DNA from 4 places in the Micromonospora sp. NPDC050495 genome. Region 4 is predicted to be linked to each of the others. Evidence: riboswitches for the same ligand, from Rfam matches in the RefSeq annotation. Region 4 holds a riboswitch; each other region holds the start of a gene.
The links. A riboswitch is a leader RNA that binds a small molecule or an ion and turns the genes downstream of it on or off. The one in region 4 is predicted to bind cyclic di-AMP.

Region 1: it holds a riboswitch for cyclic di-AMP, as region 4 does, so the genes downstream of both, AB0I11_RS02875 (hypothetical protein) here and AB0I11_RS12665 (C39 family peptidase) in region 4, are expected to answer to the same signal.
Region 2: it holds a riboswitch for cyclic di-AMP, as region 4 does, so the genes downstream of both, AB0I11_RS00445 (C40 family peptidase) here and AB0I11_RS12665 (C39 family peptidase) in region 4, are expected to answer to the same signal.
Region 3: it holds a riboswitch for cyclic di-AMP, as region 4 does, so the genes downstream of both, AB0I11_RS25155 (transglycosylase family protein) here and AB0I11_RS12665 (C39 family peptidase) in region 4, are expected to answer to the same signal.

What each region holds. Positions count from the first base shown of each region.
Region 1 is NZ_JBFAJK010000001.1:587,458-594,962, forward strand. Features, by position in the region: gene AB0I11_RS02865 (MarR family winged helix-turn-helix transcriptional regulator) at 1-135, opposite strand, end outside; gene AB0I11_RS02870 (carbonic anhydrase) at 350-1,027, shown strand; gene AB0I11_RS02875 (hypothetical protein) at 1,095-2,114, opposite strand; cyclic di-AMP (ydaO/yuaA leader) riboswitch at 2,118-2,249, opposite strand; gene AB0I11_RS02880 (SHOCT domain-containing protein) at 2,470-2,655, opposite strand; gene AB0I11_RS02885 (metal-sensitive transcriptional regulator) at 2,827-3,126, opposite strand; gene AB0I11_RS02890 (cation transporter) at 3,279-3,488, shown strand; gene AB0I11_RS02895 (hypothetical protein) at 3,523-4,494, shown strand; gene AB0I11_RS02900 (heavy metal translocating P-type ATPase) at 4,509-6,761, shown strand; gene AB0I11_RS02905 (CsbD family protein) at 6,859-7,032, shown strand; gene AB0I11_RS02910 (hypothetical protein) at 7,246-7,505, shown strand, end outside.
Region 2 is NZ_JBFAJK010000001.1:93,672-101,176, forward strand. Features, by position in the region: gene AB0I11_RS00435 (NlpC/P60 family protein) at 1-219, shown strand, start outside; gene AB0I11_RS00440 (peptidoglycan recognition family protein) at 292-2,319, opposite strand; cyclic di-AMP (ydaO/yuaA leader) riboswitch at 2,545-2,682, shown strand; gene AB0I11_RS00445 (C40 family peptidase) at 2,695-3,729, shown strand; gene dcd (dCTP deaminase) at 3,799-4,377, opposite strand; gene AB0I11_RS00455 (pyridoxamine 5'-phosphate oxidase family protein) at 4,456-5,001, shown strand; gene AB0I11_RS00460 (zinc metalloprotease) at 5,069-6,052, opposite strand; tRNA gene AB0I11_RS00465 (tRNA-Gly) at 6,300-6,373, shown strand; gene AB0I11_RS00470 (hypothetical protein) at 6,422-6,730, shown strand; gene AB0I11_RS00475 (hypothetical protein) at 6,764-7,204, shown strand; gene AB0I11_RS00480 (hypothetical protein) at 7,307-7,505, opposite strand, start outside.
Region 3 is NZ_JBFAJK010000032.1:48,751-56,255, reverse strand. Features, by position in the region: gene AB0I11_RS25175 (hypothetical protein) at 1-322, opposite strand, end outside; gene AB0I11_RS25170 (DUF4132 domain-containing protein) at 319-1,194, opposite strand; gene AB0I11_RS25165 (M4 family metallopeptidase) at 1,734-3,785, shown strand; gene AB0I11_RS25160 (YbaB/EbfC family nucleoid-associated protein) at 3,973-4,434, opposite strand; gene AB0I11_RS25155 (transglycosylase family protein) at 4,667-5,317, opposite strand; cyclic di-AMP (ydaO/yuaA leader) riboswitch at 5,314-5,486, opposite strand; gene AB0I11_RS25150 (glycoside hydrolase family 3 N-terminal domain-containing protein) at 5,673-7,505, opposite strand, start outside.
Region 4 is NZ_JBFAJK010000009.1:90,136-97,640, reverse strand. Features, by position in the region: gene AB0I11_RS12675 (CDP-glycerol glycerophosphotransferase family protein) at 1-1,476, shown strand, start outside; gene AB0I11_RS12670 (alpha/beta hydrolase) at 1,487-2,239, opposite strand; gene AB0I11_RS12665 (C39 family peptidase) at 2,364-3,209, opposite strand; cyclic di-AMP (ydaO/yuaA leader) riboswitch at 3,408-3,549, opposite strand; gene AB0I11_RS12660 (hypothetical protein) at 3,837-4,610, opposite strand; gene AB0I11_RS12655 (hypothetical protein) at 4,758-5,264, opposite strand; gene AB0I11_RS12650 (acyltransferase) at 5,401-6,603, opposite strand; gene AB0I11_RS12645 (alpha-ketoglutarate-dependent dioxygenase AlkB) at 6,841-7,479, shown strand.

The sequences.
Region 1 (7,505 bases), on a different contig from region 4:
CACCTCGTCGGCGACGTCGCGGAGCCGGGCGGTGGGGTTGCGCGCGATGGCCAGCAGGACGTGCCCGTGGTTGGTGAGGAAGGTCCAGTTCCGGGCGCTCCCGGGCGCGCCAGGTGTGGTCGACATGGTGGTCATGGTAGGGCCCGGCAGCGCCGATCCGGGCCGTCGGGCGAGCGGGGCGGGCGGCGTGGACGCGTCGCGGCGGCCGGTCAAGTACCTCCGGACGTATGAAGTCTGTATCACGTATACCTTGACGGGCGTTCGGCTGCGTGTGACTGTGGTCGGCGAGGCCGCCTCCGCCGCCGGCCGGGCTGACCAGGTCTTTTGCGCCGAGGACGAGGTGAGTGTATTGACGCCGACCACTCCTGAGCGAGCGCTCGCCGAGCTGCAGGCCGGGAACAACCGGTTCGTCACCGGCGCCCCCCGGCACCCGAACCAGGACGCCGACCATCGGGCCCTCGTCGCCGACGGGCAGCACCCGTTCGCGGTGATCGTCGGCTGCTCCGACTCCCGGCTCGCCGCCGAGATCATCTTCGATCGCGGGCTCGGCGACCTCTTCGTGGTCCGGACCGCCGGCCACACCACCGGTCCCGAGGTCCTCGGCAGCGTCGAGTACGCGGTCACCGTGCTGGGCACGCCGCTGGTGGTGGTGCTCGGCCACGACTCCTGCGGCGCGGTGCAGGCCGCCCGGGAGGCCACGGCCACCGGCGCCACCCCGCCCGGTCACCTCGGCGCCGTGGTGGACGCGGTGGTGCCGAGCCTGCGCCGGGCGCTGCGGGAGGGCGTGACGGACATCGACGGGATCGTCGACATCCACATCGCGCAGACCGTGGAGGCCCTGGTCGCCAACTCGGCGGTGCTCGCCGAGCGGGTGGCCGCCGGGCGCTGCGCGGTGGTCGGCATGTCGTACCGGCTCGGCGCGGGCGAGGTGCGCACCGTGGCGGAGGTGCCGGCGGGTGCTCCCGGCCCGGCCGTGCCCGCGCCGGCCGGCGCCGCGGATCCGGCGCCCACCGCCGTCGCCGGCTGACGCCCTCGAACAGACGAACGGGCCGTCCCGCGTGGTCGCGGGGACGGCCCGTTCGGCGCGTACGGACTCAGAGCAGCGACATGTGCACGTGGTCGGTGTGGTTGGACGGCCCGCTGTACGACTTCCAGCCCGTCGCCGGGAACCAGATCTGCCGGTTCCAGATGACGTAGTAGATGCCGAGCCGGTCGGCGTTGCGGATCAGGAACGCGGCCACGTTGTTGCCGTACATCCGCATGTCGTTGTTGTGCCAGGGGGAGAAGCCGCTCTTCTGCAGCGACCAGTCGCAGGCCCGGCCCTTGGGGTGCTCCCACGGCCCGCCGGGCCGGTAGCAGCCCACGAAGCGGTTGAAGCCGGCCTTCTTGACCTCCTTGTAGGCGTGCAGGGTGCGCGGCGTGATGCAGCCGGAGGTGGTCGGGTCGTTCTCGCTGCACGACTCGGACTTCCAGTCGCCGTCGGCGGTCCGGCCCGGGCCGATCGCGGCCACCCGGGAGGTGGCCGAGACCAGGCCGCCGGTGAAGCCGAGCCCGCCGACCAGCTTCAGCGCCTTCTCCGCCGCGGCCTTCTCCCGGGCCATCGCGTTGGTCAGCTTCTGCTGCTCGCGCACCTCGGCGTCGAGCGCGAGCTTGGCCTGCTCGGCCCGGGTCTTGGCGGTGTTGATCGCGGCGAGCTTCTGCGCGTTGACCAGGTTCAGCTCGTCCAGGCCGGCGGCGCGCTGCACGAACGAGTCCGGCGACCGGCTCTCCAGCAGCATCGCCATGGCGCCGATCCGGCCGGTCCGGTAGGACTGCGCGGCGATGGCGCTGACCTGGGGCCGCAGCGCCTCCAGCTCGTCCTGCGCCGCCTTCACCTCGCCGGCCAGCTGGCGCTGGCGTTGCTGCGACTTCGCCAGCTTGGTCTTCGCCTGGACGTACTGCCGGTTCGCCGACTCGATCGCCTCGGTGATGAGCGGCGGGTCGTCGTCCTCCTCGTGCCCCGAGGGGGTGGGGGTGGCGGGCGCGGCCAGGGCCGGGGTGGGGCCGGCGACGATGGCGAGCGCGGCGAGCACGGTCACCAGCGGTGTGATCCAGCGGCGCAGGGGTGCCGTCACAGTCTTCCCTTCCGTCGGCCGCCGACCGGGTTAGCTGACGGGTTCGGGACGGAAGCGGCCCCTACCGCTGACGCGGACTCACCCCATGTACCTGGTTCCCCGGCTCGCCCGCGGGCGATTGGGCGGCGGTACCGCAGGCGCCGGTTCGCGCCTTCAGCGGTGACCGGCAGCGAGGTTACCTGAGAGTCCGGGCGGGGATCTACGTCCGGAAGCCGACCAGAAGCCCTATTTCGTCGTGGCCCTGCGTGACCAGCGTCGCGTTTGACATCCGTCGTCACGCTGCGGAGTGGCGTCATGCCGGCCGGTGTTCCACCGCACCGTCCGGGGCACGCGTGGCCCGGCAGCGGGACGGGCGTCAGGCGAGGCCGGCGCGCCGGCGGCGGTACTCCTCCTCGTCGATCTCGCCCCGGGCGTACCGTTCGTCGAGGATGCGCCGGGCCGCCGCGGAGGCGCGCGCGGCGCCCGCCGGATCGGTGAGCCGGAACACCAGCCACACCAGCGTGCCCAGCACCACCAGCCCCAGCAGGGGCCAGATCCACATCAAGCCCATCATCGGGCCGTTCCACATCATCTGGCCGCCCTCCCGTCCGTCCCGAGGGTCGGCCGGTCCGGCGAGGTGACGCCGGCTCCGGTCGCCACCTCGACCGTACGGCGGGCCCGGCCCCGGGCGGGCGGGCCGGTCGACCCGGGATCGGGGCCGGAAGTCCCGACCTCAGCCCCGCTTCATCAGCCGGCCGACGGCGGCCATCATCTCGGTCGCCATCTCGTCGGCGCGCCCCTCGGCGGCGCCCTCGTGCATGCAGTGCCGGGCGTGGCCGTCGAGCAGGCCGAGGCCGACCTTGTCCAGGGCGGCCTGGATCGCCGAGATCTGGGTCAGCACGTCGATGCAGTAGCGGTCGTCCTCGACCATCTTCTCGATGCCGCGGACCTGGCCCTCGATGCGGCGGAGCCGCGCGAGCAGCTGATCCTTGCTGGCGGTGTAGCCCCGGGTCGGGGTCGTCGGTGCGGTCATGACGTCGAGGATAGCGTACCCCTCGGGGGTATGGTACGGTCCGGTCGTGGGAATACCCACACCGGGTATCGGTAACAGCCCGGACGGGCCGCGGTCCATCCCTCTCCTACCCCTGGGGGGTATAGGATAGGGGTGCGGGAAGGAGTTTCGACATGGTCACCACCACGTACCAGGTGCAGGGCATGACCTGCGGGCACTGCGTCAACTCGGTCAGCACCGAGGTGGGCGCGATCCCGGGCGTCACCGACGTCCAGGTCGACCTGGCCACCGGCCGGGTCACCGTCAACAGCGAGAGCCCGCTGGACCCGGACGCCGTCCGTGCCGCCGTCGACGAGGCCGGTTACGACCTCGTCCCGGCGTGACGGCCGGCGGACCCCGAGAAACCGAGGTACCCCGATGAACACGGCGACGAAGCTGAGCGGCTTCGCCCTCGGCCTCGCGGCGGTGTTCGGCGCGGCGTACGGGGTCGGTCACCTGACCGGCCCCGTCGCGCCCGCCGCCGAGACCCGCCACGACGCCACCGACCCCGCGCACGACCCCACCGCGGCCGACCACGGCGACGGCCACGCCGAGCCGTCCACCGACCACCTGCCCGGCGGGCTGCTCGTCGCCGACCGCGGCTACACGCTGCAACCGGTGAGCGCCCCCACCCGCGAGTTCGCCTTCCGGATCACCGGCCCGGACGGCCGGCCGGTCACCCGCTACGACGTCGCCCACGACAAGCGGATGCACCTGATCGTCGCCCGCCGCGACCTCTCCGGCTTCCGGCACGTGCACCCCGAGCTGACCGGCGACGGCACCTGGCGGGTCGCCTCGCCGCTCGCCGGGCCCGGCGTCTGGCGGGCGTTCGCGGACTTCACCCCGAGCGGCGTCGAGCCGCTGACGCTCGGCGTCGACATGACCGTCCCTGGCCCGCTGGTGGAGCACCCGCTGCCCGCCCCCGCGACCAGCAGCACCGTCGACGGCTACACCGTCACGCTGGCCGGCACGCCACAGCCCGGCCAGGCCGGCCGGCTCACCCTGACCGTGACCCGGGACGGCCGCCCGGTCACCGACCTCCAGCCCTACCTCGGGGCGTACGGGCACCTGGTCGCGCTGCGCCAGGGCGACCTGGCGTACCTGCACGTGCACCCGGAGGGCGCGCCCGGCGACGGGACGACCCCGGCCGGACCGGCGGTGAGCTTCACCACCGAGCTGCCCTCGATCGGTACGTACCGTCTCTACCTGGACTTCCGGCACGACGACGCGGTGCACACCGCCGAGTTCACGGTCGTGGCCGGTGACGTCCCGCCGCCGGCCACGCCGGCCACGACAACCGCACCCACCCCGGACGCCGGACACGGCGTCCCCGGTCACGGACACAGCTGACAGGAGGTGCCGCGATGACCTCGACCGCGAAGTCGCTGCCGGTCGCGCCGAACCGGATCGAGCTGGCGATCGGCGGGATGACCTGCGCCTCCTGCGCCGCCCGGATCGAGAAGAAGCTCAACCGGATGGACGGCGTCGAGGCGACCGTCAACTACGCCACCGAGAAGGCCACCGTTCGGTACGCCGACCAGATCACCCCGGCCGACCTGATCGCCACCGTGGAGAAGACCGGCTACACGGCCGTCGTACCGCCGCCGCCCGCGCAGGCCGCCGCCGAGGCGGCCGCGCCGGTGGACGAGCTGCGCGGACTGCGTACCCGGCTGTGGGTGTCGGCCGTGCTGACCGTGCCGGTGATCGTGCTCGCCATGGTCCCGGCCTGGCAGTTCGACTACTGGCAGTGGCTGTCGCTGACCCTGGCCGCCCCGGTCGTGGTCTACGGCGGGCTGCCGTTCCACCGGGCCGCCGCGATCAACCTCCGGCACGGCGCCGCGACCATGGACACCCTGGTCTCGCTCGGCACGCTGGCCGCGTTCGGCTGGTCACTCTGGGCGCTCTTCCTCGGCGACGCCGGGATTCCCGGGATGGTGCACCCGTTCGAATTCGACATCAGCCGCGGCGGCGGGGCCGGCAACATCTACCTGGAGGCGGCGGCCGGCGTGACCGTCTTCCTCCTCGCCGGCCGCTACTTCGAGGCCCGCTCGAAGCGGACCGCCGGCGCGGCCCTGCGCGCCCTGCTGGAGCTGGGCGTCAAGGACGTCGCGGTGCTGCGCGGCGACCGGGAGACCCGGATCCCGGTGGACCAGCTCGCCGTCGGGGACCGGTTCGTGGTCCGCCCCGGCGAGAAGGTCGCCACCGACGGCGTGGTCGAGGACGGCACCTCCGCCGTCGACGCCAGCATGCTCACCGGCGAGTCGGTGCCGGTGGAGGTCGGGCCGGGCGCCACCGTCGTCGGCGCCACCGTCAACGCCGGGGGCCGGCTGGTGGTCCGGGCCACCCGGGTCGGCGCGGACACCCAGCTCGCCCAGATGGCCCGGCTCGTGGAGCAGGCACAGACCGGCAAGGCGGCCGTGCAGCGGCTCGCCGACCGGATCTCCGGGGTGTTCGTGCCGATCGTGATCGCCCTGGCGGTGGGCACCCTCGGCTGGTGGCTCGGCACCGGCGAAGGGGCGACCGCCGCGTTCACCGCCGCGGTGGCCGTGCTGATCATCGCCTGCCCCTGTGCCCTCGGCCTGGCCACCCCGACCGCGCTGCTGGTCGGCACCGGGCGCGGCGCCCAGCTCGGCATCCTGATCAAGGGGCCGGAGGTGCTGGAGTCGACCCGCCGGGTGGACACCGTCGTGCTGGACAAGACCGGCACCGTCACCACCGGCCGGATGACCCTGGTCGACGTGCTGCCGGCGGCCGGCCAGGACGCCGACGAACTGCTCCGGCTGGCCGGGGCGCTGGAGGCCGCCTCCGAGCACCCCATCGCCCGGGCCGTCGCCGACGGCGCCGCCGAGCGGGGCGCCCTGCCGGCGGTCGGCGGCTTCGCCAACGCGGAAGGGCTCGGCGTCACCGGGACCGTCGAGGGCCGGGAGGTGGTGGTCGGGCGGCTGCGGCTGCTGCGGGAGCGCGGACTCGACGTACCCGAGGAGATCGTGCAAGCGGCGACCGACGCGGCGGCCGCCGGGCGGACGGCGGTCCTGGCCGGCTGGGACGGCCGGGCCCGCGGCGTGCTCGCGGTGGCCGACGCGGTCAAGCCGACCAGCCGCGCGGCGGTCGCCCGGCTGCGCGAGCTCGGGCTGACCCCGGTGCTGCTCACCGGCGACAACGCCACCGTGGCGCAGGCGGTGGCCGCCGAGGTCGGCATCGACCAGGTGATCGCCGAGGTGCTGCCCGCCGACAAGGTCGACGCGGTGCGCCGGCTCCAGGCGCAGGGTCGGACGGTGGCCATGGTCGGTGACGGCGTCAACGACGCCGCCGCGCTGGCCCAGGCCGACCTCGGACTGGCCATGGGCACCGGCACCGACGTGGCGATCGAGGCGTCCGACCTGACCCTGGTCCGCGGCGACCTGATGGCGGCGGTGGACGCCATCCGGCTCTCCCGGCGCACGCTGGCCATCATCAAGGGCAACCTGTTCTGGGCCTTCGCCTACAACCTGGCCGCCCTGCCGCTGGCCGCCGCCGGCCTGCTCAACCCGATGATCGCCGGCGCCGCGATGGCCTTCTCGTCGGTCTTCGTGGTGGCCAACAGTCTCCGGCTGCGCGGCTTCCGACCGGTCGGCTGAGCCCGGTTCGTTCACCCTCGGTGAGCGGCCGTGGTTGAGCCGACCGGCGACGGGGTACCTCCATCTCGTCAGGACGTCATGCTGAGTGGAGGTTCCGATGGGTTACGACGACAAGATCGGCAACGCGACCGAGAACACCGCCGGCAAGGTGAAGGAGGGCGTCGGCCGGGCGACCGACAACGAGCGCCTCGAGGCCGAGGGCCGCAACGACCAGTCCAAGGCCGACCTCAAGCAGGCCGGTGAGAAGATCAAGGACGCCTTCAAGAGCTGACCAACGCCACTACCGCGACGCCGGGCCGGCACCTCGCCGGCCCGGCGCGCTGCGCGCGGACCGCCTGTCCGGCACCCGCGCCGCCCGCTTGGCACACTCGGTGCCACGCCGCCCGATCCGTCCGGGGCCCGGGTGGCGGCACCGCGAGGATGCCCCGGTCCGACCACCGACCGTGACCGACGACCGACGACCGAAGACCGTACGGGGAGAAGGATGTCCGCCACCACCGCCCTGCGCGCCGCCGCCCTGGTGACCCTGACCGCCCTCGCCGGGGCCTGCCAGGCCGACGGAAGCCCGGATGCCGCGGCCCCCGCGGGCGGCCCGACCGCCGCGCCGACCACCGTCGAGCCCGCCCCGACCACCGCCACGCCGTCCCCGCCGACCGCGGCGAACACCGCCGAGGTCTGCGCCGAGGTGGACAAGCTCATCATCGCCAAGAGCCGGGAGATCGCCGCCGACGCCGTGGCGGCGAC
Region 2 (7,505 bases), on a different contig from region 4:
TCGCTCACCCACTTCACCGGCGCGCAGTGGAACGAGGGCCGCCACGTGTCCCGCTCCGACGCCAGGCCCGGTGACCTCGTCTTCTTCGGCAGCGACCTGCACCACGTCGGGCTCTATCTCGGCAACGGGGTGATGGTGCACGCCCCACGGACGGGCAAACCGGTCCAGGTGTCGAGCATCAGCACGATGCCGATCGCCGGCTTCGTCCGGGTGTACTGACCCGAGTTCTTCCGGCCACGCGAAGGCCCCCGGTCCAGGCGGACCGGGGGCCTTCGTTCGTATCGGCGGGAGTTACATCGGCGCGCCGACCGCGCCCGGCAGGATCAGCACGTCGTCGAGGTTGACGAACATGATCCGGTGGCCGAACTGGACCTGCACGTACTTGTTCTCGCCCCGGACGACCGTCCAGTCACCCGGCGCGGAGCCGTCGAAGGTGACGGCCCGGTAGTACTCGCCCGGCAGCACGCCACCGACCGCGTACCGCTGGCCCGCCGCGAAGGTGTACTGCAGCGGCGCGATGGTCTGGTACGGCACGCCGGCCGGGTACGCCGCCTGCTCCGGGTAGGCCCGCCCGTAGACCGGGATGGTGGCCTTGCCCGGCTTCGGGGCCACCACGAAGCCGTTCGCCCACTTGGCGGTCGGTGCGGAGGCCGGGTTCCAGAACCAGGCCTTCTGGCCGAGGTACCAGATCGCCGTCCAGTCGCCCTGGATGCCGGCGAGGGCGTACGTCTGACCGGCGGACGCGCGGGCGCCGTGGTCGGAGATGTACATGGTGTCCGGGGTGCCGTTCGGGCGCAGCCCGAGGTCGTTCACCAGCGGCGCGTCCGGGCTGGGCGCGGTGCGCAGGATGACCGAGGACGAGCCGCGCAGCGGGCAGGGCACGGCCGGCGGGGTCGGCTTCGGCACCCCGGGCGGCTGCTGGTTGCAACCGGTGAACGCCGGCTGGTTGGTGGCGTAGTCCGGGTCGATGGTGACCAGGCCGGTGTGCGGCGTGCCGGTGCCCCGGAACGGCGCCTTCATCAGGTCGAAGTAGTGCGACCAGTCCCAGTACGGACCCGGGTCCCAGTGCATCCCGGCGACGTTGCCGGGCAGGATGCCGGGCACGTTGTCGTGCCCGATGATGTGCTGCCGGTCCAGCGGGATCTGGAAGCGCAGGGCCAGGTGGCGGACCAGCTTGGCCGAGGCCCGGTACATCGCCTCGGTGTACCAGGTGCCGTGACCGGCGAAGCCCTCGTGCTCGATGCCGATGGACTTGGCGTTGACGTACCAGTTGCCGGCGTGCCAGCCGACGTTCTTGGCCTTGATGTGCTGGGCCACGTAGCCGTCCACCGAGCGCAGCGTGTAGTGCCAGCCGAGGTAGGTCGGGTCCTGCACCAGCTTCACGCTCGGGCCGAAGTAGCCCTCGGTGTCGTGGATGACGATGTATTCGATCTTCTGCTGGGCCGGCCGGTTGGCGAGGTCGTAGTTGCCGTAGTCGCCGGCGCCCGGGCCGTACTGCTCGTAGGGGGCTGGGATCCACTCGCAGGCGAGCCGGACCGGGCACTCCAGCCCGTCCGGCCGCTCGGCGCGGCGCAGCCCCAGCTTGTGCAGGCTGGACTCGTCGGGTGTCAGCGCGGTGGCGGCGAGGGTCACCCGCTGGCCGTCGTCGGTGGTCCGGCTGGCGCCCTGGCCGAGTTGGTCGTAGACCTCGTCGGCGAAGGCCGCCGCGGCGTCCTCGGTGTCCGCGCCGGAGTAGCGGGCCACCGCGCCGTACCAGGCCGCCGGGTCGCTGCCGGCGCCGACCGGCCCACCAAGTGCCTTCTGGTACGAGGCCAGCAGCGCCGCCCCGCCCCGGATGTTGGCGGCGGCGTCGGTGCGCAGCGTCTCCTCGGCGAGGCCGGTGAGCGCCGCGGCGGTGTCGAGCGTCTGCAGGGATGCCCGGGGCAGCACGTCGCCGGTGGGCGCGGCGGCGGTGGCCGGGTCGAGGGTGAGCGGGCGGGAGTCGTCGCCGCGCGGGTCCTCGTTCTCGTCCACGTGCGCGCTGGACGGGGTGGAGGCGACCTGCTCGGCGTCGGTCAGGTGCATCGGCCCGTAGCCGCCGCTGGTGCTGGGCTGGCCCGGGTGGGTGTCCCAGCGGGACTCCAGATATGAGACGCCGAGCAGGACGCTCTGCGGCACGCCGTACGTGTCGGCCGCGGCGGCGTACTGCTGCTGCCGGTCGCTGGTGTCGGTGTCGGCCGGCGCGGCGGAGACCGGGCCGGTGGTGGCGAGGGCGGTGGCTGCCGCGACGGCCGCGGCCAGCAGTATCCGTCTGCCCGACGGTGGGGGTGAGAGGTGCATCGAACCTCCAGACAGGGATGGGGGTCACTGCGTCCTCACCCTCACTCCGGACCCGGTCCGTGGTCAATACCTTTCCCTCAGGTAATCCACACTGAAAAAATTCTTCGGGTGACCGGCCAATTACGTACGGAGTGTCACGGCGTCTCGGGTTGCGGATTGATAACGGCGATCTCTACTCTGGTCAATCGTCGGCCGCGAGTCTCATCGCCCAACCCGGACGGTGACGGTCGGACACCGCCGAGTCGCCTCCGGGCGAGCCGGGGAACCAGGTAACCGGGGTGAATCCGCAGCCACGCTGCGGTAGGGCGGCTCCCTTCCCGCCCGAACCCGTCAGCTAACCCGGTAGGCGGTCGGACAGAAGGAGTACGGAGCCCGGTGGCACACCATGCCCCGCGGCCACCGTCGATCCGGTCGGACGACCGGTCGACGGCTGCGCCGCGTTCACGCTGGTCCCGCTGCACCACCGCCCTCGCCGCCCTGGCCGGCACCGCCGTCATCCTGACCGGCGGCGCCACGGCGGCCCATGCCGACCCCTCGGTCGCCGAGATCGAAGCCCAGATCGACCGGGACTGGAACAAGCTCGAACCGATCATCGAACAGGTCAACGCCACCCGCGAGGACCTCGCCGCCAAGCGCGCGCAGGCCGCCGCGCTGGCCAAGCAGATCGCCCCGTTGCAGGCCCAGGTCGACCGTGCCCTCGGGCAGGTCGGTGGGCTGGCCGCCAACGCGTACAAGGGCGACACCATCTCCACCGTGAACGCGCTGCTGGGCAGCCGCTCGCCGGGTGAGGTGGTCGACAGCCTGGAAATGCTCGACCGCTTCGCGCACCGCCAGCAGCAGCAGGTGCAGGCCGTCGCCGACCTGCGCGACCAGTTGGCCGCCAAGAAGCGGCCGCTGGACGAGATGATCACCAAGCTGGCCCGCACCGAGGCCCAGCTTGCCGCGAAGAAGAAGCAGATCGACGCCGAGATCGTCCGGCTGCAGAAGCTGCGGCTGAAGGTCTACGGCAACGGCGGCGGCGGTCCGCTGCGCCCGGCGCCCTGCCCCGCCGGCTACCCGGGTGGCCCCGCCGGGGTGGCGGTCAAGTTCGCCTGCGCCCAGATCGGCAAGATCTACGTCTGGGGTACCGCCGGCCCGGACCACTACGACTGCTCCGGCCTCACCATGGCGGCCTGGGCCAAGGCCGGCGTCTCGCTGCCGCACAACGCCCGCCAGCAGCACGACGTCACCGCCCGGGTGAGCCGCAGCCAGCTGCGCGCCGGCGACCTGGTCTTCTACTACAGCGACCTGCACCACGTCGGGATGTACGTGGGCAACGGCTGGGTGGTGCACGCCTCCCAGTCCGGCAAGCCCATCACCATGAAACGCGTCGACGACGGCCAGATCAACAGCTACGGCCGCCCCGGCTGAGGGGTGCGGCGGGGCCCCTTCCTGACGCCTTCGGCGCGGGTGGGGGCCCGGCCGGCGCCGGCGGTGCGGTCAGCGGGTCGGCCAGACCCGCCAGTTCTGCCAGGATCGGCTCGGGGTCGGCCCGCGCTGCCCCTGGTAGCGCGATCCGTACACCGCCGAGCCGTACGGGTGCTCGGCCGGCGAGGAGAGCCGGAAGATGCAGAGCTGGCCGATCTTCATGCCGGGCCAGAGGGTGATCGGCAGGTTCGCCACGTTGGAGAGCTCCAGCGTGACGTGTCCGGAGAAGCCCGGGTCGATGAAGCCCGCCGTCGAGTGGGTGAGCAGCCCGAGCCGGCCCAGGCTGGACTTCCCCTCCAGTCGGCCGGCGAGCTGGTCGCCGAGCGAGATGACCTCGAGCGTCGAGGCGAGCACGAACTCGCCCGGATGCAGCACGAACGGCTCACCCTCGGGCACCTCCACCATCGACGTCAGGTCGTCCTGCTGGATCGACGGGTCGATGTGCGTGTAGAGGTGGTTGTTGAACACCCGGAAGAGCCGGTCCAGGCGTACGTCGATGCTGGACGGTTGCACCAGCGTGGGCTCGAACGGCTCCAACGCCAGCGTGCCTGCCTTGATCTCGGAGACCAGATCCCGGTCGGAGAGCAGCATCGGAACACCTTAGCGACCCGTACGGGTGACCTGCGTGTCGGACTACATCTTCGTACACCTGTTCGATAGAATGTCCGCATGGCTTCCTGGTCCGAATTCGCCGCCGACGAGCCCCGCCTCGCCGACGAGATCCGCCTTCTCCTGCAGCAGTACGGGCCGGGTTTCGGCTACCTCGCCACCGTCCGCGCCGACGGTGGGCCGCGGGTCCACCCGGTCTCCCCGGTGATCACCGACGACGGGCTCTACTGCTTCGTCATCGACTCGCCCAAGCGCCGCGACCTCGAACGCGACGGTCGCTACGCGCTGCACTCCTTCCCGCCGGAGGAGAGCGACGACGAGGCGTACGTGGCCGGCCGGGCCCGCGTGGTGGACGACCCGGCGACCGTGGCCCGGCTGGCCGCCCTCGGCCGGGCCGCCCCGCAGGTCGACTGGCGGCTCTTCGAGTTCAGCGTCGACGTGGCGATGCTGACCCGGCGCGACCAGGCGAGCCCGCCGAGCGCCGGCCGGCCGCAGGTGCGGGTCTGGCTCGACCCGACGGCCGCGCGCCCGGCCCGCCGTACCGTCGTCGCGGCCGAGGGTCGGCGCGGCCGGCACGGCTTCGACACCCGCCGCTCGGCCGCCTGACCCCCGACACGCCGGTGCCGGCCCCGTCCGAGGACGGAGCCGGCATCGGCGTGTGGTGTGGGAGTGGTCAGGCCGCGCGGTAGGCGTTCCACGCGGTCAGCATCCGGCTCGCCTGGCCAGCGGTGAACTGGTACATGCACGAGTCGTAGGTGTAGTCCATAAAGTTGGTGATCGGGTCCTTGCCGGTGGCGGTGCAGGTGTCCCGGCCGGTCGGGCACTCGAAGGCCGGCGAGGCCTCGACCGGGGTGTCGGAGACGCTGTCACCCGAGCCCGAGCAGCCGCCCTGGAAGGTGTGGTAGAGGTTCAGCCAGTGGCCCACCTCGTGGGTGCCGGTGTCGCCCTGGTTGTAGTTGGTGGCGGTGCCGCCCGGCAGCGACTCGCTCAGCGCGACCACGCCGTCCATGCTGTTCAGCTTCCGCTGCGGGAAGGTGGCCCAGCCGAGCAGGTCGTCGCTCAGCTCGCCCAGGTAGAGGTTGAGCGTGTTCTTGCCGCCCTCGCGCAGCGAGGTCTTCATCTGCCGCTCCGCCGAGGAGCCCTCGACGATCGGGTACCACGCGGCGTTGGTGACGTGGTGCACCTTGGTGAGCTGGAAGCTGAAGGCGGTCGCGGCGCCGCCGGTGCCCCCGCTGTACGCCGTGTTCAGCACGGAGATCTGCTGGGTCACCATCGAGTCCGGGATGTTGCCTCCGGCCCGGGTGCTGTCCCGCTGGATGACGTGCACGACGACCGGGATGGTCACGGTGGCCAGCGGGGTGGCCGCGGCGCCGGTCCGGAAGTTGGCCCGCTCGCGCAGCGCGGCGGCGAGGTCGGCCTCGCGGTCACGGACCTGCTTGGCGGTCAGCTCGTTCGGGTCCAGTTTGGCGTGCCCACCCTTGGCGACGCGGGCGTTCGAGTGCGAGTCGGCCGGCTCGGCGCAGGAGCCGGACGGGGCGGCCGAGAAGGCCGAAGCTGCGGGGACGACGCCGACCGCGGCGGTGCTGAGCAGCAGCGCGAGGGTCGTCGACGCGACGCCGGCGGTACGCCGGGTCAGCAGGTTGGGACGAAGGCCCATGAGCCCACCTCTTTCTGGCGGCATGACAGGGGGTATGTCACGCCGTGTCGGAGAACGTGGAGGAGACGTTACAACCGATCGACGGATTTGAGAATGACCATATGTTGCCGTGGGGCAACTTCTTGCTGCGCCGCACCTGGCCGGGCGTTGCGGGACGATGTCGGGACGGTTGCCGGACCGGCGTGCCGCCGCCACCGGGGTACCTGGGTGCACGGGGGAGGTGACCTCAGGTACAGTGGTGCCGCCTGCGGGTGTAGTTCAATGGCAGAACATCAGCTTCCCAAGCTGACAGTGCGGGTTCGATTCCCGTCACCCGCTCCACGCGAAAGGCCCTGGTCAGGACGTCGGTCCTGGCCAGGGCCTTCGACGTTGCTGGGGCCGGCAGCGCCCGGCGCTCACCGCCTGGGCGACGGCCCGATCCGCCGCGCCGGAGACTGGATCGACTTTGGCCACGACGATGCGGGCGATCCCAAATGGTCGGATCAAGCTACGGCCTTCTACGTCGCGATTGCGCCGTTCGTTCGCTCGGGAGTCGTCCATATCGAGGGCGAAGACGGTGCCCGCTGGTCCTATTCCTATGCTGAGGGGCAGGTCGCTCAACAGGGTTGGAACGGTTGGGATGGATCCATCGAGCCGTTTGGCGAGTATGTGGAGCACCTGTTGCCCGACCAACTGTAGGCGTCAGCGGCGGCCCCTTCGGGGTCGAGAGTCATGAGCTGGTTGCGACGATCCCGCAGTGCCTACGCGGTCGACGGTGTCGAGCCGTGGCGCAGCAGCGGCGGCTGGGACATCTTCGACGGCGACGCTCTGGCCTGGCTGCCCACGGTTGCCGAGGCCGCCGCGCGCCTGCCACAGGACCCCGCACTGAAGGACCTGCCCGACTACCTGGCGGTCGGCACGAAGAACGGCCGGGAGTGGACCCTCAGCTTCGAGGACGGCATGCTCATCGCCTTCGACCTCTCACATCCCGGCACTGACGTCTTCGAGCGGATGCTGTCGGCCGCGTCGTTTACCGGGTCGGTCGAACGCGTCGACCGCGAGGTTTTCCTGTTCACCACGACCGAGGTGCTCACTGCCGACGTTGTGCTGGCGCACTGCGTCGACGTCTGCGGTGAGGTCTTCCGCAGGCTCGGCGCTCCACCGCCGGCTTAGGGCGTGAATCACCGTATTGCTGGCGCCGATCTTCTGGTCCGTACGCACCGCGTCGGGCGATGGCACGGTGACCCACAGGACCCGGTTACGTCGAGGCCGGGTTTAGGAGATTGCACTCGGGCCGGTCGTGCCCGTCACCCGCCACCCGGTACCGGGTCCGTTCTGCACCACGTAGGTCAGCCAGGTGGCGCCGAGGCAGGCGACAAAGCCGCTGAGCGGGACCTGCGCCTTCTGGCCGTCGCCGGTCACCGTGCCCAGCGTGATCAGGATGCCGCCGTCCTTGACCTGTGAGCAGCCGTCC
Region 3 (7,505 bases), on a different contig from region 4:
CCGTGCGGGCGAGCCGGCTCATCTCCTTGACCAGGGCCAGCGCGTGCCGGCCGTTGGCCGGGTCGTTGACCAGCGCCCAGGCGGGGAAGCCGACGGCCCGGCGCAGCGCGACGCCGACCGGGGCCGGTGCGCCGGCCCGGGTGAAGCCGAGGAACTCCAGCGACAGGTCCTCGGCCTCGCCGAGCGCGGCCCCGGTGAGCCGGACCACCGTGCGGCCGCTGAGCGCGGGGTGGGCGTACCGGCGGGCGGTGACCACGTCGCTGCCCGCGTCGGCGGGTGCGCCGGGCAGGATCGCGCCCGCCTCCAGCAGTGCCTGGGTCACGCCGACTCCTCGTCCTCGGCGATGACCCGACCGGCGTGCAGCGCCGCGGCCATCCGCATCCCTTCCGACCAGGCGACCGGTCCGACATCGTCGGGTCGCACCGGCCCGCCGGCCGGGTCGGTGAAGCCGAGCGGCCCGGTCTCGGTCTCCCACGCCGGGTCGCCCTCGCCGATCCACACCGAGGCGACCACCGGTACGCCGTCCTCCCAGATCTTGACCGTGGCGGTGCCGCCCTGGACCCGGTAGCCGGCGGCGGTGGCCCGGGCCTGCAGGTGCCGCAGCTCCCGGTAGTGGGCGGCGGCGTACCGGGTCAGCTCCCGGCGGCGGGCGTCGGCGTCGTCGGGGCGGGTCCACACCTCGCGGAAGAGTTGCCGGGTGCCCTGCTTCACGCCGAGGTCGGTGGCGAACTCGCGCAGGTCGGTCAGGTCGGGCAGGCGGACCGGGTGGGGCAGCACGATCTGGGTGCTGGTGAGCCGTCCGGTCTCGCCGTCGAGGTCGACGACGCCCAGTCCCTTGTCGACGTCGGCGTCGCGCAGCAGGCCGGCCCGGCCGGTGTCCCACCGCCCGGCGTCGTCGACGGGCACCACGACGAGGTCGCGCAGCGGGGCGCGCCAGGCCTCGTCGGTCCACACCTCGACGATCAGCGCGGTGGGCACCGGCAGCGAGCGGACCAGCCACTGCTCGACCTGTTCCCGGCAGGCGGTCTCGTGGCGGACCAGCCACTCGTGCAGCTGGCGCAGCTCGAGGTACGCCTCGGTCTCCCGGACGGCCTTGGGCACGCTGCGCAGCACCCTGCCCTGGCGGTTGCGGGCGACGACGCGTCCCGCGTCGAGGCGCACCTCGTGGTCGGCACCGGCGGCCAGCCAACCCATGTTGATCTCCTTCCCGCCGTTGCGGTGAGCGGGATTGTGCCATCGGGCACCGACACGCCGGCCCCGGCGGGCCTGCCCCGCGCCGCCCGGGCTTCCGGGTGGACGGATCGGGGTGGCGGCACCGCCGCCGAGGACGGTCCGGGCACGTTTCGCGACCTGACGTCGGTCGATGCGTGCGGCCCGGGGGAATCTTCGCCATCCGCCGACACCGGCAATAACCGCGAATCCTTCATGTTTCCGGAAGATGTCGTGGACATCCGCCCTGATCAGGGGCTATTGAAGATCATGGCTTCCTCGATCGACGGTATCGGCGCGGCCACGCGGCGGAGTCGGTTGCCCGGGTCACCCATTGATCCGGGCCCGGGGGCGTGTGATTGTGCACCCAACGAGCCGCCGACCACGGCGGCCCGGACGGTCGGTCTGTCGAACCGGACCGCACGCCGGCAGGCCCGGAGACCGACCGCCACCCGCCTCGCAGCACGCGCCGCACGCCCCTACCGGGCTCCGTTCGGCGCGCCTAGGAACAGGAGCACACCCCCTTGAAGCTCTCACCTCGCCTCGTCGCGCTCTCCGGCGCGGCCGCGGCCGGTCTGGTTGCCGCTGGCACCGCCGTCGCCGTGCAAGCCGCCCCGCCGAGTCCCGTCCCCGACGCCGCCCAGTCCCGCGCGATCGCCGCCACCTCGGCCTCCGCGCTGGTCGCCAGCCGTCCCGCCTATCTGCACGCCAGCGCCGACGAGGCGTTCGTGCAGCGCCCGGTCATCACCTCCGAGGGCACCCAGTACGTTCCGTACGAGCGCACCTACAAGGGACTGCCGGTCACCGGCGGCGACTTCGTGCTGGCCACCGACCCGGCCGGCAACCTCAAGTACGCCTCGGTGGCCCAGCAGCAGGCAATCGGCGACCTCGCCACCACGCCGAAGCTGACCGCCGCCGCCGCCGAGCGCACCGCCCGCGCCCAGCTCAAGACGGTCAGCTCCGTCGAGGGCAGCACGCTGGTCGTCTACACCCTCGGCGCCCAGCCGGCGCTGGCCTGGGAGACCACGGTGCGGGGCCGCAGCGCCGACGGGCCGAGCCGGCTCACCGTCGACGTCGACGCCCTCACCGGCAAGGTGCTGCGTACCCAGGAGCACGTCGTGGCGGGCAGCGGCACCGGCGCGTGGAACGGCCCGGTCACCCTGACCACCACCCTGTCGGGCAGCACCTACTCGCTGAAGGACCCGAGCCACACCAGCCTGGTCTGCCAGGACGCCGCCAACAACACCACGTTCAGCGGCTCGGACGACGTGTGGGGCAACGGCACCGCGTCCAACAAGGAGACCGGCTGCGTCGACGCGTTCTTCGGCGCGCAGACCGAGGGCAAGATGCTCTCCGCGTGGCTCGGCCGCAACGGCGCCGACGGCAACGGCGGCTACTGGCCGATCCGGGTCGGCCTGAACGACCAGAACGCCTACTACGACGGCACCCAGGTGCAGATCGGCAAGAACACCGCCGGCGGCTGGATCGGCTCGCTGGACGTGGTCGCGCACGAGATCGGCCACGGCATCGACGACCACACCCCGGGCGGCATCTCCGGCGGCGGCACCCAGGAGTTCGTCGCCGACACGTTCGGCGCGGCCACCGAGTGGTACGCCAACGAGCCGGCCAGCTACGACGCGCCGGACTTCCTGGTCGGCGAGAAGGTCAACCTGGTGGGCAGCGGCCCGATCCGCAACATGTACAACCCGTCGGCGCTGGGCGACCCGAACTGCTACTCCAGCAGCATCCCGAGCACCGAGGTGCACGCCGCGGCCGGCCCGGGCAACCACTGGTTCTACCTGCTCGCCAACGGCAGCAACCCGACCAACGGCCAGCCGACCAGCTCGACCTGCAACGGCAGCACGGTCACCGGCCTCGGGATCCAGACCGCCATCAAGATCATGTACAACGCGATGCTGCTGAAGACCTCGTCGTCGTCGTACCTGAAGTACCGGGTCTGGACGCTGCAGGCGGCGAAGAACCTCTACCCGAGCAGCTGCACCCAGTTCAACGCCGTGAAGGCGGCCTGGACCGCGATCAGCGTGCCGGCGCAGTCCGGTGAGCCGACCTGCTCCGGCGGCACCCCCACGCCGACGCCGAGCACCACCACCCCGGCGCCGGGCGGCTGCTCCGGCCAGAAGCTGGTCAACCCCGGCTTCGAGTCCGGCAACGTGAACTGGTCGGCGAGCTCCGGGGTCATCACCACCGACTCCGGGCAGGCCGCGCGCAGTGGCTCGTACAAGGCCTGGCTGGACGGCTACGGCTCGTCGCACACCGACACGCTGTCGCAATCGGTGACGATCCCCGCGGGTTGCCGGGCGACGCTGACCTTCTGGCTGCACATCGACAGCGCGGAGTCCACCACGAGCACCGCGTACGACAAGCTGACCGTGAAGGCCGGTAGCACCACCCTGGCCACCTACTCCAACCTCAACAAGGCGTCCGGTTACGTCCAGCGCTCCTTCGACGTCTCGTCGCTGGCCGGCACCACCGCCACCATCTCGTTCACCGGCGTGGAGGACAGCTCCCTGCAGACCTCCTTCGTCGTGGACGACACGGCGCTCAACCTGAGCTGACCGACACCTGTCAGCGGCCGGTCGTCGTCCTCCCGACGGCCGGCCGCTGCGTGTCCGCCGGCGGCCGGCAGTGCGTCACGTGCCCCGGCGGCTGCGCCACGTGCGGCGGCCGGGCGGTGCGTCACGTGCCCCGGCGGCCGCGCCACGTGCGGCCGCCGGTCGGTGAGGGCAGGTGGGTCGTCGGGGATCAGGCCGGGCGGCGGGTGCGCGTCTGCCGGCCCGGGTCGCGGTTGAGCCGGGCCGCCGCGCCCTCCATGGCCCGGCCGAACAGCTCCATCCGCCGCGCCGAGCGCTCGGGCAGGTCACCGAGCCGCGCGGCGAGGGCGTCCACGTCGGCCTGGGCGGAGGCGGCGACCCGGGCGTCGAGCCCGGCGAGCGCGGCGTTGACCGCGGCCACGACGTGCCGGCAGACGGTCTCCCACCCCTCGTCGGCCAGCGCCGGATCGACCGTCACCGACTCCAACCGGCCACCCTGGACGGCCACCGCCCGGACCCGGCCGCCGGCCGCGGCGCCCTCCGCGCGCAGCAGCTCCGCCGGGTCGCCGTCGGCGTGCTCGACGGCCCGCGAGCGCATCGCGGACAGCGTCTGCTGGGTCCGGGTGAGCAACTCGTCCAGGCTCGCGGCCGCGGAGAACGGGTCGTTGGTCATAACCGCGCTTTCTTCACGTCTTTCCGGAGCACCGTGACGATAGCAACCAGCACCGACACCACGGCGGCACGCACCGCCGCGAGCCGTACGCCGGCACGCGATCAGCCCGGACCCGGTCGGCACCGGCGTGTCGCGCCGGCCGCCGGGGAGCCGAACGCCCGGCCGGAGACCCGGCCGGGCGTTCGTGGGGGGAGCGGTGGACCGGCCCGGTGGCCCGGCGGCCGCCGGCCGGTCAGCGCAGGCGCAGCCGCTGGCCCGGGAAGATCAGGCCGGGGTCGGTGCCGACCACGTCCCGGTTGCGGGCGTAGAGGGCGTGCCACCCACCGGCGACGTCCTTCGCCTCGGCGATCTCCGAGAGGGTGTCGCCGGGCCGCACCAGGTAGCCGCCGGTGGCGCCGGTGCCCGGCGCGGTGCGCCGGTGGCTGCGGGTGGCCGGCTGGTCCCCGCGCGCGGACTTCTTGCCGGTGGCCCGCGGCGACGACGTGGTCGAGTCCTTGGCGGCGTGGTGCTTCGTCGAGCCGCCCTTCTTGCCGCAGACCGGCCAGGCGCCGATGCCCTGCCCGCGGAGCACCTTCTCCGCGACGGCGATCTGCTCGCCGCGGCTGGCCAGGTCGGCGCGGCTGGCGTACTTCTGCCCGCCGTAGCCGTTCCAGGTGCCCCGGGAGAACTGGAGCCCGCCGTAGTAGCCGTTGCCGGTGTTGATGTGCCAGTTGCCGCCGGACTCGCACTGCGCGATGGCGTCCCAGTTCACGCTGGACGCGCTGGCCGGCGCGGCGGGCCCGAGCAGGGCCGCGGCGCCGGTGGCCGCGCCGGCGACGAGCGCGCCGACGGCGATCCGGCGGGCGCCGGCGCGGTGATGACGGGCGAGATGTTCAGTTGCCATGGTTTCCTCCACGCCGACGAGGTGAGCTGTCGGGTTCGGGCCGAGGAGCCCGGCCGCCGGTGGGCGGCTTCACCCCGAGGTGTCGAGCACCGAGGAACGTGTGGGTCCCCCGCTCCCGCCTGAGGTCAGGTACCACCGGGCCGGCGGCGGGATTAGGCGTTGCCGGCCCGTGGTGTCCGCGATCGCGAACGGATACGACGTTAGGAACGCTTTGGGACGATCGCCCACTTCTTGTGAAGTTCTTCACCCGGCCGAGCGACGGGCGGACGCCCCGGGTTGCGGGCGGGGCCGACGTGCCCTACAACGCGACACCATCACCCACAGTGGCCGTCCACGTCGGCCCGCGCGCGTCCGGTCAGTACGTCAGGCCGAATCCCTGCGGGAAGAGCGGGACCTGCCCGTCGCCGGCGTTGATCGGCTGCTGGCTGACCGAGTTCATCCAGGTCATCGGCAGTTTCCCGGTCGGTGCGTACCCGCCGAAGAGGACATCGGCAACGCCGGCGCCCTCGGTGCCGGGCAGCCAGGCGGCCAGCAGCGCGTCCCACCTGGGCAGTTCGGCGGCGATGTCCAGCGGCCGGCCGGAGACCAGCACCACGATCACCGGCACGCCTGCGTTGCGCAGCGTGGCGATGGTGCGCAGGTCGTCGCGGTCCAGGCTCATGCCGCTGGTCCGGTCGCCCTGCCCCTCGGCGTACGGCGTCTCCCCGACCACCGCGATCGCGGCCCGGTAGGTGCGGTCGATGCCGGTGCCCCGCTGGTTGTAGGTGACCGTCGTGGTCGGACCCGCGGCGGAGCGGATGCCCTGCAGGATGCTGGTGCCGGGGGTGACCGGGCCCGACGAACCCTGCCAGGAGATGGTCCAGCCACCGCTGGCGTTGCCGATGTTGTCGGCGCTCTTGCCGGCCACGAAGATCTTGTTGTTGTCCCGGGCCAGCGGCAGTACGCCGCCGGCGTTCTTCAGCAACACCTGGGACTGGCGTACCGCCTGCCGGGCCAGTGCCCGGTGCGTCGCGCTGCCCACGGTCGGGGTCCAGCTCCGGTCGGTGTACGGCCGCTCGAAGAGCCCAAGCTCGAACTTCTTGGTGAGGATGCGCCGGTTGGCGTCGTCGATCCGGCTCATCGGCACGTGCCCGTTCTGCACCTCGGCGCGCAGCGTGCTCAGGAAGGTCTTCCAGGCCGTGGGCACCATCACCATGTCGATGCCCGCGTTGATCGCGGCGCTGACCTCGGCCGCGGTGAATCCGGCGGCGCCGTCGATCTGGTCGATGCCGTTCCAGTCCGAGACGACGAAGCCGGAGAAGCCGAGCTCTCCCTTGAGGACGGTGGTGATCAGGTAGCGGTTGCCGTGCAGCTTCACCCCGTTCCAGCTGCTGTAGGAGATCATCACCGAGCCCACGCCGCGCTGCACGGCGGCCTGGAACGGCGGCAGGTGGATGGCCCGCAGGTCGGCCTCGCTGAGCACGGTGTCGCCCTGGTCGTCGCCGCCGGTGGTGCCGCCGTCGCCGACGTAGTGCTTGGCGGTGGCGAGCACCGAGGTCGGCCCGCCGAGGTTGGCGCCCTGCAGCCCGGTGACCAGTGTGGACAAGCTCGACGGCAGGTCCGGAGTCTCGCCGAACGACTCGTACGTGCGGCCCCACCGATCGTTGCGGGCGACGCAGAGGCAGGGGGCGAAGTCCCAGTCCACCCCGGTGCCGGCGATCTCCTCGGCGACGGCCTGGCCGATCTGCTGCACCAGGGCGGGGTCGCGGGTGGCCCCGAGCCCGATGTTGTGCGGGAAGATGGTCGCGCCGTACACGTTGTTGTGGCCGTGCACGGCGTCCACCCCGTAGATCATCGGGATGCCCAGCGGCGTGGCGAGCGCGCCCCGCTGGAAGCCGTCGTACATGTCGGCCCACGCCGTGGCGGTGTTCGGGGTGGGCGCCGAGCCGCCGCCGGAGAGGATTGAGCCGAGCCGGTAGGTGGTGAGGTCGGCGGCGGTGACCGAGCCGCGTTCGGCCTGGGTCATCTGGCCGATCTTCTCGTCGAGCGTCATCCGGGACAGCAGGTCGGCGACGCGGGTGGCGACCGGCAGCGACGGGTCCTGGTACGGCAGGGCGGCGGCGCCGGCCGGCACCGGCCCGGCCAGCGCGATGACCGCGCACAGGAACAGGGCGAGGGCGAGCGGGCGGGCGCGGTGGCGGTGACGGAT
Region 4 (7,505 bases):
AGCGGCTTCGACCCGGCGCTGGCGCTGACCGCCCTGACCCTGCTCGGCCTGGTGCTGCTGGTGGGGCCGCTGCGGGACGCCGGCGCGCTGGAGATCCGGGCGGCCAACCTGCCGGTCCGGTCGTGGACCCCGCTGATCGCCGCCCGGCTCGGCGACGCGCTGCTCGGGCTGCTCGCCGTGGTGGCGCTGGCCGCCGCCCTGGCGCTGCCGGCCTGGCTGGCGCTGGTGGCCGCGCTGCTGGTCGCGGTGGGCTGCGGCGCGGTCGGGCTGGACCTGGCCCGGCGCCGGTTCCGCCCGCCGGCCGGGGGTGGCCCGGTGGGCCGGGCGCTGCGCCGGCACCAGCCCGAGTTCCTGCTGCACTTCTCCGCCCCGCCCGGCTCCGAGTACCAGGTCACCATGTGGCTGCCGTACCTGGAGCGGATCGGCCGGCCGTTCCTGGTGGTGGTGCGGGAGCCGGAGTTCCTGCGGACCGTCGCCGCGGCCACCCGGGCGCCGGTGGTCTACTGCCCCAGCCACAAGACCCTGGACGAGGCGCTGGTGCCGAGCCTGCGGGTGGCCTTCTACGTCAACCACGGCGCGAAGAACAGCCACTGCATCCGGTTCCACCAGCTCACCCACGTGCAGCTGCACCACGGCGACAGCGACAAGGCGCCCAGCGCCAACCCGGTCTCGGCGATCTTCGACAAGATCTTCGTGGCCGGCCAGGCCGCGATCGACCGGTACGCCCGGGCCGGCGTGGAGATCCCCGCCGAGAAGTTCGTCGTGGTGGGCCGTCCCCAGGTCGAGGCCATCGAGGTACGCCGGGACCCGGCGCCGGCCGACCCGACCGTGCTCTACACGCCCACCTGGACCGGGCACCACGCCGACGCCAACTACTGCTCGCTGCCGGTGGCCGAGACGATGCTCCGCCGGCTGCTGGACCGGGGCGCCACGGTGATCCTGCGCGCCCACCCGTACACCAACCAGGACCCGGCCTCGGCGCGACAGCTGGCCCGGCTCACCGAACTGCTCGCCGCCGACCGGGCGAAGACCGGCCGGGCGCACCGGTGGGGCGCCGCCGCGAGCCGGGAGCTGAGCCTCACCGAGTGCGTGAACCGCGCCGACGTGCTGATCTCGGACGTCTCCGGGGTCATCTCCGACTGGCTCTTCTCGGGCAAGCCGTACGCGGTCACCGACATGGGCGCGGACGGGGACCGGTTCGTCGAGCGGTTCCCGCTGGCCGGGTCGGGCTACGTGCTGCGCCGGGACATGTCCAACGTGGACGAGGTGCTCACCGACCTGCTGGAGACCGACCCGAAGGCGGCGGCCCGCTGGGCGACCCGGAGCCGCTACCTGGGCGACTTCCCCACCGAGTCGTACGCCGAGGCGTTCCTCGAGGCGGCCCGCCGGGAGCTCGACCACCGCTGGCAGCCGCCCGCCCCGCGCGCCGCCGACCCGGTGGCCCCGGACGGCGTGCCGCTGCACCCGGCGGGCTGACCGGCCCGTCTCAGCGGTACGGGTCGAGCAGGGCGAGCACCGCCGCCGGGTCCTCGACGTGCGCGTTGTGGCCGAGCCCCGGCAGGGTGGCCACCGGCACGCCCAACTCCTTGAGCTGGGCGTCGGAGACCATCGGGTCCTGCTCGCCGCGAGCCAGCAGGACCGGCACGTCGGTCGCCGCGAGCAGCGCCGGCAGTCGGGGCTCCCCCACCGCGAAGGCGGCCGGATCCATGGCCAGCCGCCAGCGGCCGTCCTGCTGCCGCAACCCGGCGTCGACGACCGGATGGTCCGGGGCGAAGAGCCCGGTCAGGCCGGCCACCCGCAGGTAGCGGCGGGCCGCCTCGTCCCGGCTGCTGAACCAGGTCACCGGCCGCTCGGCCAGCTCGCGGGCCTTGTTCAGCTCGGCCGGGGACCAGACCGCCTTGATGCCCAGCCCGACCACGGCGTCCACCGGCAGCCGGCGGGCGCGGGCGGCGAGGGCCAGCGCCACCACCCCGCCCAGCGAGTGGCCCAGCACGACGAGCCGGTCCCGGGGGCCGAGCCGCTCGGCGACCGGACCCAGCCCTTCCATCAGCCGCTGGGCGAGGGCGCCGAACGAGTACGCCGGCAGCGGCGGGGACCAGCCGTGCCCGGCCAGGTCGGGGGCGAGCCAGCGACCCGCCCAGCGGGCCTCCAGCAGCGGCGCCCAGGGCAGCCAGACCGCCCCGGTGGCGCCCATGCCGTGCAGCAACAGCAGGTGGCGGGTACCCGTCGCGTCGCCCATAGGGCGCAGTGTGCCACCGGACCGACGCGACGCGCGAGAGGCCGACGCCCGGGCCCGGCGTGGCCGGCGCAACGGCGGCGGGCCCCGGCGAAGTGCCGGGGCCCGCCGTCGGGCACGGGAGCGGTCAGGCGGAGTAGCCCCGGCTGGCCGCCCAGTTCGCCAGGTCGATGGTGCTCAGCCAGTACTCGGGCAGCGCCGGGTTCGCCGAGTCGGCGATCCGCACGGTGCGGCCGTCGTTCCGGTAGCCGATCACCGCGATGTAGTGGCCGCCGGGGAACGAGTGCCAGCCGCCGTCGGTGTCGACGGCGTCGCCGGCCACGTTGACCACCACGCCCCGGCCGGCGGTGACGGCCTTGACCACGTCCGCCTGGAGCTGGTCCATCTCGGCGGGGCTCGCCGAGCCGCCGAACATGTGGGTCCGGTACGGGTTGCCCTTGACCATCTGGTTCAAGCCGCGGGTGGTGTCCTCGGCGGAGTTGGTGCCGCCCTCGGTGGTGCCCAGCGGACCGGCCATGGCCTCCTGGGTGGTCTCGACGCCGCTCGCGCTGAGCGCGTTGCGCACCGCGGCCGGGCCGCAGTTCCAGTAGGTGTTCTGCGCCTGGTACCGGTACTTCAGGACCTTGGTCGACGGGGGCTTCGGCTTCGCCGCGCGGGTGGTGAGGTCCGGGTCGGCCGAGGCCGCGGTCTTCGCCCGGGCCGAGGGCGACGGCGACGTGCTCGGCGAGGTGGACGGGGACGGGATGGCGACCCGGGCCTCGCCGCGGGTGGCGACGTCATTGAGCCGTGACTCGAGTTCGGCGACCGCGGCGCGGTGCTCCTGGCGGGCCGGGGCGTCTTCGGTGGTGGCGACGGCGGCGGTGCCGCCGGCCAGCACCAGCGCGGCGGCCGAGCCGGCGATGATCTGGTACGGGCGTTCGGTCGCCAGCCTGCGCAGCTGACGCTTCACATGGTGCTTCACTGTTTCCTCCACGGGACCGGAGCGGCACACGCCGGCCCGACGCGCGGAGGAACTCACGCGCGTTGCGGGGCGGGATGCCGCGGGACGGGGGGCGCCCGGTGAGCCGGGCTTCGGGGGGCGGGCCGGACTGTCTCGCGGGTCAGGCGAGCGGCGGCACCGCGACGCCGTGGAGGCGTGGGGAGGATCGGGGGGTGATGGGCACGAGGATGGAACTCCTTCCGTGGCCGCCTACCGGGTTAGCTGACGGATTCGGGCGGGAAGTACGCCCTACCGCGGCCGTGGCGCGCGGATTCACCCCGATGTTGCCCTTGGGTCCCCGGTTCGTGCGAGCACGATTAGGCGGGTCGGCACGGCGTCGCCACTCGCGATCGAAAACCGCACCGGACGCGCCGACATTACCGACAGGTACGCCCCATGCCAAGCGCCCCCACCTGCGTAAACGTCGAACACCATGACGCTGAGCGGAACAGGTCGGCACTGACGCCACTCAATGGGACGAGTAGCCCTGCCGGAACCGACGGGCGACAACCGGACATCCGGTGCCGGCCGGCCCGCAATCACGGCGACCGAACGCGTCCACTGGGCCCGATGACCGATTCCGCGCCGCGGTGACCGGGCTCACCAAAATCCGGTAACAATTCAGCCCACCCGCGCCGGACGCCAGCGGGCGGCCCGCCCGGCGGCGGCCGGCACCACGGCCGGACTCGGCGTCCCCCGCGCGGCGGAGCGTACCGGGGCGGGCCGCAGCGCCTCGGCGGCCGCGTACGCCTCCCCGGCCAGGACCCGCGCCGCGTCGGCGGCCAGTTCGGCGTCCCGCCACCCCTGCCGCTCCCGCTCGGCGGCCGCCCGCCAGCGGGCCAGCCGGCCGTCGCGGACCACCCGGGCCAGGACGATCTCCTGCTCGGCCGGGTGCCGGCGCGGATCCCAGCCGTTGCGGCCGGCCAGCGCGTCGGCGAGCTGCCGGGCGCTCAGGTCACCCCGCCAGTGCGCCGCCATCGCGGCGCGGTGCAGCCAGCGCTCCCGGGCCGCGTACTCGGCCGGCGTGCGGGGCGTGCAGGGCTCGGTCAGCACCGCGGCGCCGGCGAGCCGCCGGGCGGCCGCCTCGGCCTCGTCGTACGCCCGCCAGGCCCGGTCGGCCTCGTCGTGGGCGGCCAGCCACCGGGCGCGCCGCCGGCGGCTCGTCCGGGCCGCCCCGGCGGCCGCCACCGCCACCTCGTCGGCGTACCGGCGCAGGTCGGCGAGGCGGGTCGCCGCCTCGGCGGCCGGGTCGGGGACCGGCTCGTCCGGGCCGTCCCGCTCGGGGCGGGCCACCAGCGCGGCGAGCACCCCGAGCGCGAGCACGAGCAGGGCGGTCCAGATGGCGGCGGCCTCCGGGACCTCGGTCAGGAAGTGGTAGAGGACGGTCTGCTCCATGGTCGGCACCTCACGGACGGGTCGTGGTGGAGAGGGCCGCACCGCCGACGGGGCAGGCGCCGCAGGGGCGCCACCGCCAGCGTCGGGCGGGTGCGGGGCGAGGTTCGCAGGGGTACGGCGGGCGCGGGCCGGCGGCCCGCACAGCGGTCAGCCGGCGGGCGGGGCGCGAGGGCCGACGGTCGCCGGGGCCGGCCCGGCCGGAGCCATCTGCCGCTCGGCCGGCCGCGGCACCGCCCGCCCGGCCGGCGCCGACGCCGGACCACCGGTCGGCAGGTCGGCGACGGCAGCGCCGTCGGCGGACGTGCCGCTGGCGGCAGCCGGGCGGGCCGGGACCAGAGCGTCGGACGTGCCGCCGGCGGCAGCCGGGCGGATCAGGGCGAGGTCGGCCGGCGCGGGCCGGAGAACCGGGTCGGCCCCGAGCTGCCCGAGCCGAGCGGGCGAGCCGATCCGGTCGGATTCCTCGGCCGGGCCGGCGGGACCGGCCGGGGCGTCGACGACGCCGGCGTCGGTGGCCGCCCGGGCGGTCGCGGCCGCGCCGACGGGAAGGGTGGCCGCGCCCAGCGCACACGCCACGACCACGGCCAGGGTGGCCAGCATGCGGGCGGTCCAGCGCGTCACCCACCACACGGGACAGGTGAGCGCGATCGCCGGCACGGCTCCACGCTACCGTCGATCCGGCCAGGTCGCACGGGCGGCGGGCGTGTCGCCCGCCCACGATCAGCACACCGGCCAGGGTGGACCCGGGACCACGCCCCCACGCCCCCACGGCCCTGGAGGCGGGCCGGACGGCTCAGCCCGGGTCGCGCCGCCCGGCGTACTCGATGGGGCGGCCCGGGGTGGCGGGATCCTCGGCCGGCCCGGCGGCGGCCGACCTCGGGGCGGGCACGGACGGCGCCGGCGCGGCGGCGGCCGGCCGGCGGCCGCGCCGCGTCGGGCCGAGACGGCGCATCATCGGCAGCTCCACCCAGCGGTGCAGGGCCGCGGCGAGCAGCAGGGTGAGCAGCAGGAACCCCAGGACCACCAGCGGGCCCCGCCACCCGGGCAGCCCGGTGCCCCAGTCGCCGGTGAGCCGCAGCACGGTCCGCATCACCAGTACGTGCACCAGGTAGAAGGCGAAGGAGACCTCACCGAGCCAGATCATCGAGCGGGACCGCCACGGCGTCCACCGGCCGCGCACGTCGGCGTCGGCGGCAGCGGCGATGACCAGCAGGTACGCCGCCGCGAGCAGGGCCGCCCAGAACTCGGCGCGGATCCACAGCGCGGCGACCACCCAGGTGGCGACGAAGAGCCCGCTGGCCACCGTGAGGTTCGGCCCGCGCCAGCGCCCCCGGCGCAGCAACTCGGCGGCGGCCACCCCCATCCAGAACTCGAACGACCGGGTCACCGGGAAGATCTGGGTGAACCACCAGCGGCTCTCCTCGGGCACCAGCAGCTGGCCGGGCCAGAGGGCCAGGATGAGCAGCGGCACCGCGACCACCACCGCCCACAGCAACCCGGTACGGGCCCGGCGCAGCCACGGCAGCACCAGCGGCAGGCAGAGGTAGAAGGCCAGTTCGCAGGAGAGCGACCAGCTCACGTTGTTGACGCTGTAGAAGTAGCCGTCGAAGGGGAGCCAGGCCTGCACCAGGAAGAGGTTCGCCACCGCGGCCCACGGCAGGACCGGGTCGGCGAGCCAGAACGCCACGGCCAGCGCCGCCACGAAGGTCACCACGTGGTTCGGGTAGATCTTGGCGAACCGTCGGCGCAGGAAGACCCGGCGGCGTTCCCCGTCCTGGTAGGACCAGACCAGCACGAATCCACTGAGGATGAAGAAGAACTCCACCCCGGAGAGGCCGAGGCTGAACGCCTTGTTCACCACGGCCTTGAGGTCGGGTTCGGCGATGATCTGCATGGTGCCGACGTGGAAGCCGAACACCAGCAGCGCGGCGATCCAGCGCAGCCCGGTCAGCGACGGCAGGCGGGGGGCGCGGGTGGCGGCCGGGGAACTGGTCATGCCGAGTACCCGGCCGTCCGGACGGTCACCTGCACGTCTCCTCCTCGCACGGCTCGGCGGCGGGCGGCTCCGGGGAGCCACCCCGACGGCGCCCGCGGGTCGACGCCGCCGCCGGGCACCCTACCCGGTTCCGCCGGCCGGCCACCGGGCCGCGTATCGCCGGCCGGCTGGCGCCCGGCCCGGCGCCACCCCACCATCCGTCGTACGCCTGTTCGACTGGCGGGTACGATCGGCGGCGTGTCCGACACCGCGTACCAGCCCTCGATGCTCGATGTCGCCGAGCAGGGCCCCGCTCTGGGGCCGCTCGCCGGCGGGCTGCGCCGGCACGAGCTGAGCCGGGGCGCCTGGGTCGACCACCTGCCCGGCTGGGTGAGCGGCTCCGACGCCGTGCTCGACACGCTGCTGCACGACGTGCCGTGGCGGGCCGAGCGCCGCACCATGTACGACAGCGAGGTCGACGTGCCCCGCCTGCTCTGCTGGTACGGCGCCGACCGGCCGCTGCCCCACCCGCTGCTCACCGCCGCCCGGGACGCGCTGACCCGGCATTACGCGCCCGAGCTGGGTGAGGCGTTCGTCACCGCGGGCATGTGCCTCTACCGGGACGGCCGGGACAGCGTGGCCTGGCACGGTGACACCCTCGGCCGGTCCGCGCACGTCGACACCATGGTCGCGATCGTGTCGTTCGGCTCGCCCCGGGCGCTGCTGCTGCGCCCCCGCGGCGGCGGCGGGACCAGCCTGCGCTTCCCGCTCGGCCACGGCGACCTGGTGGTGATGGGCGGCTCCTGCCAGCGCACCTGGGAGCACGCCGTGCCCAAGACCGCCCGCCCGGTCGGCCCCCGGGTCAGCGTGCAGTTCCGCCCGGCCGGGGTGGCCTGATCCCGAGCCGGGGCAGGCCGCCGGCC